2 regions of the Priestia sp. SIMBA_032 genome follow, and region 2 is predicted to be linked to the other one. Evidence: a T-box and tRNA genes for the amino acid it is inferred to sense, from the RefSeq annotation. Region 2 holds a T-box; the other holds one or more tRNA genes.
The links. A T-box is a leader RNA that pairs with one kind of tRNA and senses whether it is charged. The one in region 2 lies ahead of thrS (threonine--tRNA ligase), so its partner is inferred to be a tRNA-Thr.
Positions count from the first base shown of each region.

Region 1: it encodes a tRNA-Thr, which carries the amino acid that the T-box ahead of thrS (threonine--tRNA ligase) is inferred to sense. The anticodon was not compared.

Region 1 covers NZ_JAWRXD010000005.1:133,333-136,761, reverse strand. The annotation lists gene SB717_RS17750 (ABC transporter permease/substrate-binding protein) at 1-599, opposite strand, end outside; gene SB717_RS17745 (ABC transporter ATP-binding protein) at 599-1,549, opposite strand; tRNA gene SB717_RS17740 (tRNA-Thr) at 1,813-1,885, opposite strand; gene SB717_RS17735 (Rieske 2Fe-2S domain-containing protein) at 2,096-3,148, shown strand; gene SB717_RS17730 (DHA2 family efflux MFS transporter permease subunit) at 3,196-3,429, opposite strand, start outside.
Region 2 covers NZ_JAWRXD010000002.1:149,262-152,690, reverse strand. The annotation lists gene thrS (threonine--tRNA ligase) at 1-1,909, opposite strand, end outside; T-box leader at 1,953-2,201, opposite strand; gene ytxC (sporulation protein YtxC) at 2,262-3,122, opposite strand; gene dnaI (primosomal protein DnaI) at 3,219-3,429, opposite strand, start outside.

The sequences.
Region 1 (3,429 bases), on a different contig from region 2:
GTTCTCAGAATTCCATCAAAAATAAGTGCTAATAATGCTGCTGGAATAGCTCCTAATAAAATCAAACTATTATCGCTTCGGTCAATACCAAGCAAAATTAAGCTTCCGAGTCCGCCCGCTCCGATAAGAGCCACGATTGTCGCTGTACCAATAATGAGTACCATTGCTGTACGAATTCCGGCCATAATGACAGGAAGCGCTAGAGGAAGTTCTACTTTAATTAATCGTCTCCACGAGTTCATTCCCATGGCTTTGGCTGCTTCAATTAAAGATGGATCCACTTCTTTAATTCCGGTATATGTATTTCGTACAATAGGAAGAAGCGAATATAAAAACAGTGCAATAACCGCGGGAAAGGTTCCAATTCCGACAAGAGGAATCAGTAATCCTAATAAAGCGAGTGAAGGAATGGTTTGCAGTACGGCTGTTACGCCAATAATCGGTTCAGCAATGCGCTCATGCCTCGTTAAGTACAGTCCGAGCGGCACTGAAATTAATACGGCAATAACAAGAGCCAGTACTGAAATTTGAATGTGTTCAAAAAGAGCTTGAAACAGTGCATCTCCTCGTTGATCTAATAATGTGCTTAGTGCATTCATTACAGCGTTCCTCCTTCTTTCGTTTTATCAGAAAGAAACGCTAATAGAGTTTTGCGCGTTACAACGCCAATGCGTTTGCTCCCTTTTTTCACGGCTATTGCTTCATGGTCGTAAAGGGCGTCCATTGCCTGCTGAACAGTGGCGGTTGAAGCTAGCTCTTCGGTAGGTTCTACGTCTGGCTGTTCACTTTCTTTGACAAACGTATCCAATGTCTCAAATAAAGCACTTCCTTGATTTCCAATAAATGTTTTTACGAATTCATTTTTAGGCTTTTGAATGAATTCCTCCGGGGTTCCAACTTGAACAATTTCCCCATCTTTCATTAGACAGATACGATCTCCAAGCGTCATCGCTTCGCTCATATCGTGCGTAACAAACACAAATGTTTTTTTGATTTTTTCTTTTAAGCTAATAACATCTTGCTGAAGCTGTTCGCGGCTTAACGGATCTAGGGCACTAAAGGGTTCGTCCATTAAAATAACGGGGGGATCAGCTGCGAGGGCACGTGCTACACCTACACGTTGCTGCTGGCCACCTGAGAGCTCAGACGGCTTTCGGTTTCGATACTGCTTTGGGTCTAGTCCTACCAAGGTAAGCAGTTCATCAATGCGCGTTTTGATTTTGTTTTTCTTCCAATGCTTCATCTCCGGTACAATGGCTATATTTTCAGCAATGGTCATATGAGGAAAAAGAGCAATCTGCTGCAGGACATAACCAATGTTCCAGCGTAGCTCATGTATGTTGTGGTCCGATACGAGCTTATCTTTTATGTATAGTTCTCCTTCGGTAATATCATGAAGACGGTTAATCATTTTTAAGGTGGTTGTTTTCCCACACCCACTCGGACCAATTAAAACGAAAAACTCTCCTTCTTTAATTTCTAGATTAATATTTTTCACGGCGGTCGTACCATCTGGATATTGCTTTGACACATTCGTAAAGGTAATCAAATTATCGTTCACACTCCCTGTTGAAATTTAACCCCTAGTTTCGTGTACCCAATATTTAGAAACAATAAACATTCTTTTAAGAATATTTTTAAATACGATTCATAAGACATAGCAGAAAAGATACATATTTTTTCCACATCCTCCTAACAAGGCTATCAAACTGTTAAAGTTTTCACAAGGCGGGGAAGAATAATTAGGAGAATAATTTTAAAGCCAACGCAAATAAAAAAACCTTCTTTCAACAAGAAAGAAGGTTTTTAGTATGCTAGCGACAGGGATCGAACCTGCGACCTCTTGCTTACCATGCAAGTGCTCTACCTACTGAGCTACACCAGCGTCTTGGAAAATTATATCACGTTTAAATTTATTTAGGAAGCGCTTTTTTAAATTTTTTTATTGTTATATTCTCTAATTGGCGTCTTTTGAAATTCGCACTTTCTACAAAGTTCCATATTTTATGTTAGAACTTCTCACATAAATTGTGTGAATTTTCTTTTTTTATATTACCCTTAGTAAAAGAGCTTACAAAAGAAAGGAAGAAAATAGATGGAACAACAACCAACCATGACCAAATCAAAAACGGCAACTCCCTACCCAAGAGACTGCACGTTCAGCCTGGAAGATTGGACGACGCTCGCTAAGTATTGGTACCCCGTCGCACGCTGCAGTGATGTAACTGAGAAACCAACGTCTGTAAAACTGCTAGATGTAAATCTAGTTCTATACCGCACCACACACAAAGTTGTAGTGGCACGCGATTTATGCGTTCACCGAGGCACCCCGCTTAGCATGGGCTGGGTGGAAGATGATGAAATTGTCTGTCCTTACCACGGCTTCCGCTACGCAACGGACGGCGCATGCACGTCGATTCCAGCTCACCCTGACGCCAACATTTCTCCCCGCCTGTGTATGGCCGTCTATCCAGTTATTGAACGATTTGGATTAGTTTGGACTTCCCTGACAGGAGAACAAGATAACCTGCCTTACTTCGATGCGTGGGAGGACCCTGATTTTCAGCAAATTGTTTGTCCGAGCTTTGATATCATGGGTTCAGCCGGTCGTCAAATGGAAGGCTTTTTAGACGTAGCTCATTTTGCTTGGGTTCACACGGACACATTTGGTGATCGAAACAACGCCTTTGTGCCTAAATATAAAGTAAGCGATACAGACTATGGGCTTCATGTAGAATATACGAGCACCATGAGCAATTATTCCAAAGAACAGCAGCATTTAAATCCACCTGATTTTAAATGGCTTCGCGTCTTTGATGTTTATCCGCCGTTTACAGCTACGCTAAAAGTATACTTCCCAGAAGGGGCAGAGCTGTGGATTATGAATGCAGTCTCTCCTATTTCAGCCCGCGAAACACGTTTATTCGCGCCAATCGCTCGAAACTTTGACAAAGATTCTCCCGTTGAAGGTGTGTATGACTTTAACCTTCGCGTCTTTGACGAAGACCGTGAAATGGTTGAAAATCAAAAACCTGAAGACTTGCCTTTGGATCTGCAGATGGAAGCGCATATTATGGCTGATCAAACGTCTATCGGCTACCGGAAATTATTAAAGAAAATGGGCTTAAGCTTTAGATATACAAGCTGAAAAAATCCCCGCTGTCTCAGCGGGGATTTCTTTTTTATTTAGCAAATTTATTTAGCAAACTGCTCGCGTCCTGCTTTTTCCTTTATCACTTCATCTTCACTTGCCGGCGTTGCTCGTTTCATAAACAATGAAAGAATTAAGGCAACCACCACTAGTACTACAGAGATAGCAAACGCATCGTTAATCCCCTGTACCATTGCCTGCATCCCAATCTGCTCTTTCATTTGAGCTGCCCCGGCTGCAGTTGCATTAGCTGCTCCTGCTCCGCTCATTGCATCTTG
Region 2 (3,429 bases):
CTGTTTCTGAATTCTGCTCACCATATTTACGTACATTTACTGCTTTATCCTCTACTTCTTTATCCCCTACAACAAGCATATAAGGAATTTTTTGCATTTGAGCCTCACGGATTTTATAGCCAATTTTCTCATCGCGAGAATCAAGTTCCACACGAATACCGGCAAGCTGAAGCTGTTCTTGCACTTCTTTTGCATACTCAAGGTGAACCGTAGGTGATACCGGAATCACTTGAACTTGTACAGGTGCTAACCACGTTGGGAAAGCTCCTTTGTATTCTTCAATTAAGAAAGCTACAAAACGTTCCATTGTTGACACCACACCGCGGTGAATAACAACCGGTCGATGTTGTTTTCCGTCTTCCCCTACATACGTTAAATCAAATCGTTCAGGAAGTAAGAAATCCAGTTGAACCGTAGATAGCGTCTCTTCTTTGCCAAGAGCCGTTTTAACTTGAACATCTAGTTTTGGACCGTAGAATGCCGCTTCGCCTTCAGCTTCATAATAATCAAGGTCAAGCTCATCCATTGCGTCTTTTAACATGCTTTGTGCTTTTTCCCACATTGCATCATCATCAAAGTATTTTTCTGTATCTTCAGGGTCACGGTAAGATAGACGGAATGAATAATTTTCAAATCCAAAATCTTTATAAACCGCTTCAACTAAGCGAACTACACGAATAAATTCTTCTTTGATTTGATCCGGACGTACAAAGATATGCGCATCATTTAACGTCATGCCTCGAACACGCTGAAGTCCTGATAATGCTCCTGACATTTCGTAACGGTGCATCGTTCCAAGCTCAGCAATACGGATTGGAAGCTCACGATAGCTGTGAATACCTTGTTTGTAAACCATCATGTGATGAGGACAGTTCATCGGACGAAGCACTAGGTCTTCGTTATCCATTTCCATTGCAGGGAACATGTCATCTTGGTAGTGCTCCCAGTGACCAGACGTTTTGTAAAGTTCTACACTTCCCAGCACTGGAGTGTAAACGTGCTGATATCCAAGGCTTACTTCTTTATCTACGATATAACGCTCGATAATACGGCGAATCGTCGCACCTTTTGGAAGCCATAAAGGCAGACCTTGTCCTACTTTTTGAGAATTTGTAAATAAGTTTAGCTCTTTACCAAGTTTACGGTGGTCACGTTCTTTTGCTTCTTCAAGAAGACGAAGATGCTCGTCTAAATCCGCTTTTGTAAAAAATGCTGTACCATAAATACGCTGGAGCATTTGATTGTCGCTGTCTCCGCGCCAATAAGCACCCGCCACGCTTAATAATTTAAATTCTTTAATTTTGCCTGTTGACGGCACGTGTACGCCTCGGCAAAGGTCAAAGAATTCGCCTTGTTGGTAAATCGTAACCTTTTCACCTGCTGGAATCGCATCGATTAGTTCAAGTTTTAGGTCATCCCCAACTTCTTTAAAAAGTTGAATGGCATCTTCACGAGAAACTTCTTTTCGTTCAATTTCAATATTTGAATTAACGATTTTTTTCATTTCTTTTTCAATTTTACCTAAATCTTCGGGAGTAATTGATTCTTCCATATCGATGTCATAGTAAAAACCGTTTTCGATAACCGGTCCTACACCTAGCTGTACTTTTGTATCTTTGTATAAACGTTTGATTGCTTGAGCCATTAAATGCGCTGTACTGTGACGCATAATTTCAAGCGCTTCAGGAGCATCTTGCGTAATGATTTCAAGACTGCCATCTTGTTCGATTGGCGTACGTAAATCCAGCAGCTCGCCGTTTACTTTGCCTGCTAATGCTTTTTTCTTTAATCCCGGGCTAATAGAAGCCGCAATATCTTCTGTTGATGATCCTTTTGGATACTCTTTAACAGCTCCATCAGGAAATGTCATTTTGATTACTTCTGACACAACTTTCCACTCCTTTAACATAACTAATAAACTTTTTGTAAAAACAAAAAACTCGTCCCTTATCAAAAGGGACGAGTTGTGTATACACGCGGTACCACCCTTGTTTCCTCTTCGTATCTTGGATAACCCAAAGAACCCGAAGCGGCTCGAGGTTTTATAACGGAAATTCCGTCAGTAATTACTAGAGACGCTGCTCGTTTACTACTGAAGTTTAGAGGTGGTAAGAATATATTCCGTGTTAGGAGATTTTCAGCCTGGATCTCCCTCTCTACAAACCGTAAATATACAATCATGTCCTCATCATAACTTGTAACATATAGCTGTTTTTCAATATGCATTTATTATATTCATTTTCAAAATAGAAATCAACCTTTCACGTTATATTTTGCTTTTGATCAAACGGAAATTCATTTTTTTCGTATAACATAACTTTTTCTTGAAAAATATTTTGAATGGTATAAACAAAATCATGATCATGCTGGTCGCTATACAGATGAATAGCAGCTGGAGATAAACTCAGCAAAGGCGCGATAATAGTTGAGTCTATGTATACTGATTCTTGTTCAGATAAGAAGGCCTCTGCTAGGACTGCACATTCACGTTCCGGAACATATCTACTGCTTTGGTCGTACAATACAAAGTTGTTTTTATTCAAGTGCATTACATACACATCGCCTGTAGATGACTGTCTTTCATTAGCTGCTTGACGCAGCTGATGAATAAGAATTTGATAGTCTTGTTCAAGCTTATATTCATCAATTGCCAGCTCAGCATAATAGCGCAGCCGCTCTTGATATTCTTTTAAACGGAATTGGAGAAAAGACTCAAAGGTGAACGTTACATTATGAATGAAGAAGTCTTGAAGAGCCTGGCGGATAAGTAATTCTCTTGGAAGAGAAAATGTTTTTTGCGGGATTTCGCCTCTCTCTCCTTCCATAATCCCCCCCATAATTTGAAGCAGCAAATCTTGCTCTTCCTCTTCTGAATAGAAAAATTGTTCTTTTAATATGTTTACCATCATCTTTTTCTCTTTCTTTTTTAAAATTACGTGCGTTAATACCGGTATCACCATGTCTTGTAAAATGGCCTCTCTATTGTATGTCTCATCAATGACTAAAAGCTGATTATTCACCAGCTTCAAGCACTGTGAACCATATGATAAAGCGCTTCGCTTCGCGCATAAAGACTCATATACAATGACTGCGTCTTCTACATACTTAAAGAATATTTTCATTCCTCATAGCCCCCCTTTGGACACGCTTTATTAATGTATATGGGGCAACATGCAAAAAAATGAGCAAGTCGTTACAAGAAATGTAAAACGACCTGCTCATCTATTTCGTTTATTCTCTCCATTCATTTCAACAGGAATGGCTAGAGACTTAATTCGTTCCATGACACGAGCGGCTTTTAGCTCTTCCTGCTCGCCTCTTTGGGTATAAGTCAAATGATGTTGAAGCTCTTTAAAATTTAAATTCGAGCTGAAAAATGTCGGCAAATTTTCGAGCATGCGGAATTGTAAAATGGTTCCGAGCACATCG